Regions from separate parts of the Pseudarthrobacter sp. NPDC055928 genome, predicted to be linked through region 2. Evidence: riboswitches for the same ligand, from Rfam matches in the RefSeq annotation. Region 2 holds a riboswitch; the other holds the start of a gene.

Region 1 (5,038 bases), on a different contig from region 2:
TCTGCAGCTGCAGCAGCAACGATGTTGACAACGCGGCGACCGCGGCGGGTGCCGAATTCAACGGCGCCCGGGGTCAGTGCGAACAGGGTGTCGTCGCCGCCACGGCCTACGCCGGCGCCCGGGTGGAAGTGGGTGCCACGCTGGCGGACGATGATTTCGCCTGCGGAAACTACCTGGCCGCCGAAGCGCTTGACGCCGAGGTACTGGGCGTTGGAGTCACGACCGTTGCGAGTGGAGCTCGCGCCTTTTTTATGTGCCATTTGAAATGCCTGCCTCTAAATTCTGGGGAATCTGCTGAAAACCTGAACAGTAACGAAGGTTACTTGATACCAGTGATCTTGACCTTGGTCAGTTCCTGACGGTGACCCTGGCGCTTCTTGTAACCGGTCTTGTTCTTGAACTTCTGGATGACGATCTTCGGACCACGGAGGTCATTGAGGATCTCAGCCGTAACAGTTACCTTGGCCAGGTCCGCAGCGGCGGAGGTGACTTTGTCACCGTCTACCAGGAGCAGTGCGGGCAGCTGAATGGTGCTGCCGGCTCCACCGGGGACGCGGTTCAGGGTAACGAAGTCTCCAACGGAAACCTTCTCTTGGCGGCCGCCTGCGCGGACAATCGCGTACACCACTTGGGAACTCACTTCTCTCGACGTTTATTACTAGATTTGCGTGCGGAACCTGGGCCTATATTTGGCTGGGCTCTCGCTGTGCCTCAACGCCGTGGGGTCGTAACCCAAGTGTTGGCGTAAGCACCGAAGATCTAGAATACGCTAATTTTGCCTTCGGCCGCAAATGAGGCTGGTTCCGGCGGGCTGTCCGTGATAAGCGCCACAAGCGTGCGCAACACTGACAATCCGGAACCGTGCCCGACTATCGTACCGGCTGGATGGGCCGGGGAGCGTCAGGCGTGCAGCCGCGGCGCGTCGAAGAAATCAACTTCGAAACGGCACGACTGGTTGAAAGCGACGACCATGGCAGCACGCTCGTCCTCCGAGCCCCGGCGTCCGGCTTCGTCTGCCAGGGCAATAGCTGTACGGGTGGCCTGCGCGAAGTCCTCGTCGGCGTACGTCCGCAGCCACTCGGCGTACGGGTTGTCCGCCGGGGCGCCCGCGGCAAGGAATTGCGCGTGGAGGGTCTGTCCGACTTCGGCGTAGAGCCAGAAGCAGGGCAGGACCGCTGCCACCAGCACCGCGTAACTGCCCGATGCGGAGGCGGCCAGCAGGTGGTCCACATACGACTTCGTGACAGGACCGAGGACGGGCTCCACGGTTCGCGTACTGAGCCAGTTCCGATGCAGCTCCGATTCAACCTCCAGGCATTGCTGGGCTGATCGGGCCCAAAACAGCTGTGCGGCTTCGGTGGGGGCCAAGGCGCTGGTCCGTGCCAGCACCCGTGAGTATCCATTGAGGTAGATGGCATCCTGGGCCAGGTAGTAGGCGAACTGCTTTTCGGGCAGGCTTCCTGCCACGAGGTTCCGGATGAACTCGAGCTCATAGATGGCGGCGAGGTCTGCGGTGGCCTCCGCACGGAGGAGCTCGGCGAAGCCGCCCTCGCCGAGCGGGGACGGTTCCAGGGCAGGCCCTGTGGCCGCCTGCAGGTGGTGGAAGTGGTGGACGGGACCGTTTCCCGCACCGACGTCCAGGCTGCCCGAGGACTCCAGGGCACCTGCCAGCCAGGGCTTGACGTGCCGCAGTGACGCCTCCCAGTCCCCCAGCCGGGCCTGTGCCGTTGCCATGGCCGACGATAGCGAGCAGCCCGTCCCGTGGCTGTTCCGGGTGGGGATCCTGTCCCCCGGAACCTCCACAATTTCCTGGGCAAGCAGTCCGCCGGTATTGACGAGGGCATCCGGGCAGGCGGCGCCGTCGAGATGTCCCCCCTTCACCAGGATGGTGGAGCCGGTGTCCGCCGCCAACCGCCGGCCCTGTTCCAGCGCTTCTGCCCAGGAGCCGGCCTGGGCCTCTCCGAGCAGCATGGCCAGTTCAGCGAGATTGGGCGTGATCAGGTCCGCCAGCGGGAGCAGTCCGCGGAGGGCAGCCTCGGCAGACGCCTGCAGGAGCCTGTCGCCGCTGGTAGCCACCATGACGGGGTCAAGGACTACGACGCCGGGACGCACCTTTTCGAGCCAGCTGCGGACCGCGGCCACCACCTCGGCATCGCCCAGCATGCCGATTTTGACGGCATCAATGGTGATGTCATCGCTCACGGCTTCCAACTGCTGGACCAGGAAGGCGGCCGGCGGCACGTGCACCGCGCGGACGCCCTGAGTGTTCTGCGCTGTCAGCGCGGTGATCGCGGCCATCCCGTAGCCGCCGTGGGCTGCGATGCTTTTCAGGTCGGCCTGGATGCCGGCGCCGCCGGACGGGTCGGACCCTGCGATGGACAGCACCCGCGGAACGTCCCGGAGGACCGGGGCCGGCGCTGCCGGGCTGAGTACAGATGCCGGGGGCAGGACAGTAGTTGAAGACAAGGAAGACATCCCTTCGTCGGTGCTAGCCGGACAGGTTCAACGGGTGTGGATCTCAGCCGGCCCTTGCGCGGCACCCCGTGTCGGTAACCAAGCCTAGCGTTTCAGTGCCCGGCCCGGCGTCAAATGGCCTGGTCACATGAAGCCGTTAACGCGCGATGCCCGGACGCGCCCCTGCGAAGGGTCGTGTCCGGGCATCCTGGCTGATGTCCTTTGCGGAGGATCAGAGCTCGGAAGCAGGTACTCCTACCCCGAGGATGATTGGCGCCTCTGCCTGTTTCTTGTCGCCTGCGGCGGTTGTGGCCGGCTCAGGCGCCTTGGCCGCGTGGGAGTGGCCGCCGGCTGCTGCGTGCGTTGCCTCGTGGTGTTCTACCGAGGTTGCGTTTGCCGCGCCCTGGGCCCGGCTGGCGCTGCGGTTGCGGCGGGGCCTGCGGGTACGGGACTGCTCAGCGGTGTGGTCTGAGTAATCCTTCTCCTCTACCGCAGCACGCGGCACGTCGGTGCTTGGCTGCGGGGCAGCCTGCGCAGGCTCCGGAGCGGCAACGGCGGGCTCGCCGAGGTGCGCGAAGGCTTCCGCGAGCCTGTCGAGCGTCAGGGCCGGCTGCTGCGGCTGGTCTGCCGCGTGCTCCACGAACGGCAGCGCCACCTGCTCACCGCCGAAAGTGAGCACGGCAGCAGGACGTCCGGACGCGTCGGCGTCATGCTGGCGGGCTGTTGCCGGTGCCTGGCCTGTTGGTGCCTGGCCTGTTGCTGCCGGGGCGGCGTGGGCCTGCTCCGTCGTCGTCCGTGCTGCCGCTGCAGCAGGGCTTCCGGCCGCCGCGGCTCCAGCAGCGTGGGCTACCTCGTCGTCGTGCAGGTGCGCTGCGTGCGCCGCCGCGGCGATGTTGGCCAGGGCCAGCCTGGTGGCCTCAGCCTTGGCGTGCCGCTCGGCGTCGCTGGGATCCGGGTGGACCGTGTGGACCTGGACCGGTGCGGACGGTGCCGCCTCCAAGGGAACGCCTCCGCGTCCACGGCGGCGCTTGCGGTCGCCACGTGCGCCGGGCTGGCTGTCGGCCCGCTGGCTTTCCGGGCGCTGGTCGGGCCGCGGGGTGTCCGTGCGGTGAGTGTCCGTACGCTGTACGTGGTGCTCGGCAGCCACCGTGTTGGCGCGACGGTGCTCCACGGGATCGTCGTGGGTGACCACGCCGCGGCCGGCACAGGTTTCGCACTGCTCGCCGAAGACTTCCAGCAGCCCGGTGCCCATGCGCTTGCGCGTCATCTGAACGAGCCCCAGCGACGTTACTTCTGCCACCTGGTGCTTGGTGCGGTCGCGGCCCAGGCATTCCACCATGCGGCGCAGGACGAGGTCGCGGTTGGATTCCAGGACCATGTCGATGAAGTCGATGACGATAATGCCGCCGATGTCGCGGAGCCGCAACTGGCGTACAACTTCTTCGGCAGCTTCGAGGTTGTTCTTGGTGACCGTTTCCTCGAGGTTGCCGCCGCTGCCGGTGAACTTGCCGGTGTTGACGTCCACCACGGTCATGGCTTCGGTTCGGTCGATAACCAGCGAACCGCCAGAGGGCAGGAAGACCTTGCGTTCGAGTGCCTTGTGGATCTGCTCGTCGATCCGCCAGGCCGCGAAGATGTCCTGGTCCTTGGTCCACTTTTCCAGGCGGCCCACCAAATCGGGGGCCACGTACGTGACGTAGGCCTCGATAGTGTCCCAGGCCTCCTCACCGGAAACGATCAGCTTGGAGAAGTCCTCGTTGAAGACGTCCCGAACCACCTTGATGGTGAGGTCCGGTTCGCCGTAGAGAAGTTCCGGGGCAAGGATCTTCGTGGACGTGGACTGGCTTTCAATGCCCTCCCACTGGGCGCGCAGACGGTTGATGTCGTGCGTGAGCTCCTCTTCCGAGGCGCCTTCTGCGGCCGTGCGGACGATGACGCCGGCATGCTCCGGCAGGCGGTCCTTGAGGATGCGCTTGAGCCGGTTGCGTTCGACGTCGGGCAGCTTACGTGAGATTCCCGTCATGGAGCCGCCGGGTACGTAGACCAGGTAGCGGCCGGGGAGGGAGATCTGGCTGGTCAGGCGCGCGCCCTTGTGACCCACGGGGTCCTTGGTGACCTGGACCAGGACGGTGTCGCCGGACTTCAGGGCGTTCTCGATCCGGCGCTGCTTGCCTTCGAGGTTGACGGCTTCCCAGTTCACCTCGCCGGCGTACAGGACGGCGTTGCGGCCGCGGCCGATATCAACGAACGCCGCTTCCATTGATGGCAGGACGTTCTGCACCTTGCCGAGGTAGACGTTCCCGATCAGGGAGTCCTGCTGCGTCTTGGAGACAAAGTGCTCGGCCAGGACGCCGTCTTCCAGGACGGCGATCTGGATTCTGTCGTCGCGTTGCCGGACGATCATCTGGCGGTCCACGGATTCGCGGCGGGCCAGGAACTCTGCTTCGGTGATGACGGTGCGGCGGCGGCCAGTATCGCGGGATTCACGGCGGCGCTGCTTCTTGGCTTCCAGCCTGGTGGAGCCCTTGACGGACGTCACGCGGTTGTTGACGGGCGCTTCGGTCACGGCGCGGGGAGCGCGGAC
Region 2 (5,038 bases):
CCAGAAGATGATGAAGAAGATGGCCCAGGGCGGCGGCATGCCGGGAATGCCGGGCATGCCGGGAATGGGCGGCCCAGGCGGCGGCGCACGCAAGGGGGCCAAGAATGCCCCGAAGAAGAAGGCCCGCTCCGGTAACCCGGCCAAGGCAGCCCAGGAGCTCAAGGACGCCGAGGCGCGGCGCGCCGGAGCGGCCAAGGCGCTCCCCACGGGTGCGGCGTTTGGCCAGCAGTCCGGTGACTTCGATCCTTCGCAGCTGAACCTGCCCAAGGGCTTCGACAAGTTCCTCGGCAAGTAATCGCATCGCCCAACTGGGTAGCAGCAGATGTCGTTATGAGCGCTCAAAACGACACTTGCTGCTACCCAGTTGGGATGTCGGAGCCGTGGAATAGGGTTGGGTCATGTTCAAGCAGCGGGTAGTGTTCGTGCACGGCGCCGGAAGCTTCGGCTCGGCAGCCTGGCCCCGGCAGCACGGCATGGCACTGACCTACGACGCCCTGTTTCTCCGGCGCCACGGCTTTGACTCTGTTGCTGAACCGGTCGAGTCCTCCTTTGCGGAGGACACCGCCATCGTTTTGAGATCCCTCGCCGACGACGGCAGGGGCGCCGCCGGTGGCCACGTTGTGGCGCATTCCCAAGGGGCGATCTCCGCCATGATGGCCGCCGTCGAGCGCCCCGACCTGGTGTATTCGCTGACGCTTGTGGAGCCGGCCTGCCTGTCGTTGACCGCGGAACTGCCGGCGACGGCGGCGCACCGGGAGCTCATGCAGCCCCTCTTTGATGTCCGCCACCAGCTGAGTGACGAGGATTTCCAACGGGAGTTCGTCCGCCGCGTCTATGCTGCAGATCTCCAGGAGCCCGCCACCCAGGAGGAACGACGCTCCGCCCGGCGGCTCCGGCTGCAGGCCCCGGCCTGGGAGGCGCCGCTGCATATCGTCCCGGGCGTGCCAACGCTGGTGCTGACCGGCGGCTGGGAGCCGCTGTATGAAGAGATCGCCGGATACCTCCGCGAAACCGGTGCCCTGCACCGCATTGCTGCGGGCGGGCACCGGCCCCAGGATTCGGCGGAAGGCGATCACGCCATCCGGGCGTTCGTGGGCGACGTCAGCCGCGGCCGGTCAGCCCGGGCCTCCTGACGCGTTAGCGCGAAGGCACCTCCAGGTCAGGCAGGTAAACCTTCCCGCCTGCCGCGAGGAACTCCTCGCTCTTTTCTCGCATCCCGGCCGCCATCTCCGCCAGGGCTGCCTGGGATTCAGCCGAGCCGTACTCATCCCGGATGTCCTGGCTGATCCTCATGGAGCAGAACTTGGGGCCGCACATGGAACAGAAGTGGGCGGTTTTGGCCGGCTCGGCGGGCAGCGTTTCGTCGTGGAAGGCTTCCGCAGTGACCGGGTCCAGGGACAGTGCGAACTGGTCCCGCCAGCGGAACTCGAACCGCGCCTTTGACAGGGCGTCGTCCCGCTCATGGGCGCCGGGGTGGCCCTTGGCCAGGTCGGCGGCGTGGGCCGCGATCTTGTAGGTGATCACACCCGTCTTCACATCGTCCTTGTTGGGCAGGCCGAGGTGCTCCTTAGGCGTGACGTAGCAGAGCATGGCGGTGCCGTAGCGGGCGATCTCGGTGGCCCCGATGGCGGAGGTGATGTGGTCGTAGCCGGGTGCTATGTCCGTGACCAGCGGTCCGAGGGTGTAGAACGGGGCCCCCTTGCAGAGCTCCTGCTGGCGTTCCACATTCTCCCGGACAAGGTGGAACGGTACGTGGCCGGGTCCTTCCACCATCACCTGCACGTCGAATTCCCAGGCGCGCTGCGTCAGTTCAGCCAGCGTATCCAGCTCGGCGAACTGGGCGGCATCGTTGGCGTCCGCCGTCGCTCCCGGGCGCAGCCCGTCGCCGAGGGAGAAAGCGACGTCGTATTTGGCGAAAATTTCGCACAGCTCGTCGAAGTGGGTGTACAGGAAGTTCTCCTGGTGATGCGCGAGGCACCAGCCGGCCATGATGGAACCGCCACGGGAAACGATGCCGGTGACACGGTTGGCCGTCAGCGGCACGTAGCGCAGCAGCACTCCGGCGTGGATGGTCATGTAGTCCACGCCCTGCTCGCACTGCTCAATCACGGTGTCACGGAAGATCTCCCACGTCAGCTTGTTGGCCTCGCCATTGACCTTCTCCAGCGCCTGGTAGATGGGCACCGTGCCGATGGGGACGGGGGAGTTGCGGATGATCCATTCACGCGTGGTGTGGATGTCATCGCCGGTGGACAGGTCCATCACGGTGTCGGCTCCCCACTGGGTTGCCCACTGCAGTTTGTCCACTTCCTCGGCGATGGAACTTGTCACAGCCGAGTTGCCGATATTGGCGTTGATCTTGACCAGGAAGGCCTTGCCGATGATCATCGGCTCGGATTCCGGGTGGTTGATGTTGTTGGGGATGATGGCGCGGCCCGCCGCCACTTCGCTGCGGACCAGTTCCACGTCACAGTTTTCGCGGAGGGCAACGAACTGCATTTCCGGGGTGATGACACCCTGCTTTGCGTAGTGCATCTGGGTGACTGTCCGGCCGTCGACGGCGCGGCGGGGCACCGGCTGTGCTCCCTTCCACTCTGCGGAGGCTGCGCCGCGGCGGACTGCCGACTTGCCGTCGTCGAGCAGGTTCCGTTCCCGGCCGCTGTAGGGCTCGGTGTCGCCACGGGCCGCGATCCATTCCGAGCGGAACGGGTCCAGGCCCACTACCGGATCACTTCCAGGGCCGGCGGTGCGGTAGGTCCGGAAAGGGCCGTTCGCCTCGCCGTTGGGCGATGGTTCCAGCGCAATTTCCGTTACCGGAACCCGGATTCCGGTGGCCTCGTCACTGATGAACGCCAACGAATGGGATTTCAGCGACTGGGTTTCAGTGCCGGCTTTCCCCTTGGCCGTCTCATTTTGGGCAGCAATCAGCCGTGTTTCTGGTGTACTCAATGAATACTCACTTCCTTCGCCGGCATTACCCGGACAGGTTCAACGGTCGCAGGCTGCGTCAGCCTGATCTCAGCCCCTGCAAGGGCTCCCGTGTGGTCTAGATGAAGCTACCACAGGTGCGGGAGGGCACTCCTGACCGTGACGTGGGCGGGCTCTTCCGCGGATTAGGCTGTTGCCATGGCCGGAATCATCGAATTCAGCGGAACAGTGCTCACCGGACCGAATGAGGAACGGCGGGGCCTCTGGTCCGTCGACGGCCGTCTCACGTTCCACAGGCCCCCCACGTCCCCCGATGCTGTGCTTGGGGGCTGGGTCCTTCCCGGGTTCGTTGATGCCCACTGCCACGTTGGCCTGGGACCCGGCGGCGTCGTCCCGGATGCGATGGCTGAAGAACAGGCCCGCACCGACCGCGACGCAGGCACGCTCCTGGTCCGTGATGCCGGGGCGGCAAGCGACACGCGTTGGCTGCAGCAGCGTCACGACATGCCCAGGCTTATCCGCGCCGGGCGGCATATTGCCCGGTCCCGGCGCTACCTGCGGGATTTCGCCGTCGAGGTGGAGCCGGACGGCCTGGTGGAGGCCGTGCGGAAGCAGGCGAGGGCCGGCGACGGCTGGGTCAAGCTCGTGGGGGACTGGATTGACCGCGACGCCGGAGACCTCGCACCGTCGTTTCCCGACGCCGTCGTCCGCGATGCCGTGCAGGCGGCCCACGACGAGGGCGCACGGGTGACCGCGCACTGCTTCGCCGAAGCCACCCTTGACCAGATGCTCGACGCCGGCATCGACTGCATCGAGCACGCCACTGGATTGCTGCCCCGGCACGTTCCCCGGCTCGCCGCCCAGGGTGTCCCCATCGTTCCGACGCTGATCAACATCGACACCTTCCCGGACATCGCCCGCCAGGCCGAAGCGAAATTCCCGCGGTACGCCGAGCACATGCACGCGCTGTGGGAACGCAGGTACGAGCGCGTGTACGAAGCCTTCGCAGCGGGTGTGCGAATCTATGCCGGGACAGATGCGGGCAGCGTCATCCGGCACGGACGGATCGCCGACGAAATCCTGGCACTGCACCGGGCAGGCCTCCCTCCTGCGGCGGCCCTGGATGCTGCTTGCTGGGGTGCGCGGACGTGGCTCGGCGCTGAGGGGATCTCCGAGGGTGCCAGCGCCGATGTGGTGTTGTGCGGGGAAGACCCCCGGCGCGTCCCCTCCACTGTCGCCACGCTCCGGCACGTCGTGTTGCGGGGCGAGGTGATCCGCTGACCGTTGAAGATCACGCATCGTACAGCTGGGAATAAATTGAAGCTTCAAGTAATTTAGAAGAGTAGAGGCCTCCGAGATCCGGCGGCCGTTGGACCGGGAGTTTTCGATGACCGCAGAATCCACCAGCCAGGACCTTCTACCTGCCGAGCTCACCATGGGCACGGTGATGCTGAAGGTCGGCGACATGAAGCTCATGACTGACTACTACCAGCGCGCACTGGGCCTGGACGTGGTGGCCGAACAGGACGGTGGCCTCTACATGGGCCGGCTCGGAAAGCCGCTAGTGCATCTGGCCGCCGCCCCCGGGCTGACTCTTCCTGGCAGGGGCGAGGCCGGGCTGTTCCACACGGCGCTGCTCTTTGAGGACCAGGCGGCACTGGCGGCCACAGTCGCTACGGCGGCCCAATATGAGCCCCGCTCGTTCACGGGCAGTGCGGACCACTTGGTCAGTGAAGCCTTCTATTTCAACGACCCGGAGGGCAACGGCATCGAACTCTACTGGGACCGGCCGCGCAAAAACTGGTCCTGGAATGGAACGGACGTGGTCATGGACAGCCTGGCACTGCCTCCGCAGCGCTACCTGCAGGAGCATCTGACCCAGGAATCCGTTGAGGGCCAGCAGCGGACGGCCGCCGGGGTGGGCCACGTCCACCTCCAGGTAGGCGACGTCCACACCGCCCACGATTTCTATGTCGGCACGTTGGGGTTCGAGAAGACGGCGGGCTGGCATGGCCAGGCGCTTTTTGTGTCCGCCGGGCGCTACCACCACCACATGGCCATGAACGTCTGGAACAGCCGCGGCGCCGGTCCCCGGAAAGATACCCTCGGC

The links. A riboswitch is a leader RNA that binds a small molecule or an ion and turns the genes downstream of it on or off. The one in region 2 is predicted to bind thiamine pyrophosphate.
Region 1: it holds a riboswitch for thiamine pyrophosphate, as region 2 does, so the genes downstream of both, ACFC25_RS15450 (bifunctional hydroxymethylpyrimidine kinase/phosphomethylpyrimidine kinase) here and thiC (phosphomethylpyrimidine synthase ThiC) in region 2, are expected to answer to the same signal.

The regions. Positions count from the first base shown of each region.
Region 1 is NZ_JBHJZH010000012.1:99,776-104,813, forward strand. It holds gene rpmA (50S ribosomal protein L27) at 1-260, opposite strand, end outside; gene rplU (50S ribosomal protein L21) at 320-628, opposite strand; gene ACFC25_RS15450 (bifunctional hydroxymethylpyrimidine kinase/phosphomethylpyrimidine kinase) at 901-2,475, opposite strand; TPP riboswitch at 2,458-2,554, opposite strand; gene ACFC25_RS15455 (Rne/Rng family ribonuclease) at 2,687-5,038, opposite strand, start outside.
Region 2 is NZ_JBHJZH010000002.1:18,275-23,312, reverse strand. It holds gene ffh (signal recognition particle protein) at 1-295, shown strand, start outside; gene ACFC25_RS03215 (alpha/beta fold hydrolase) at 399-1,133, shown strand; gene thiC (phosphomethylpyrimidine synthase ThiC) at 1,138-2,949, opposite strand; TPP riboswitch at 2,944-3,051, opposite strand; gene ACFC25_RS03205 (amidohydrolase family protein) at 3,127-4,209, shown strand; gene ACFC25_RS03200 (VOC family protein) at 4,316-5,038, shown strand, end outside.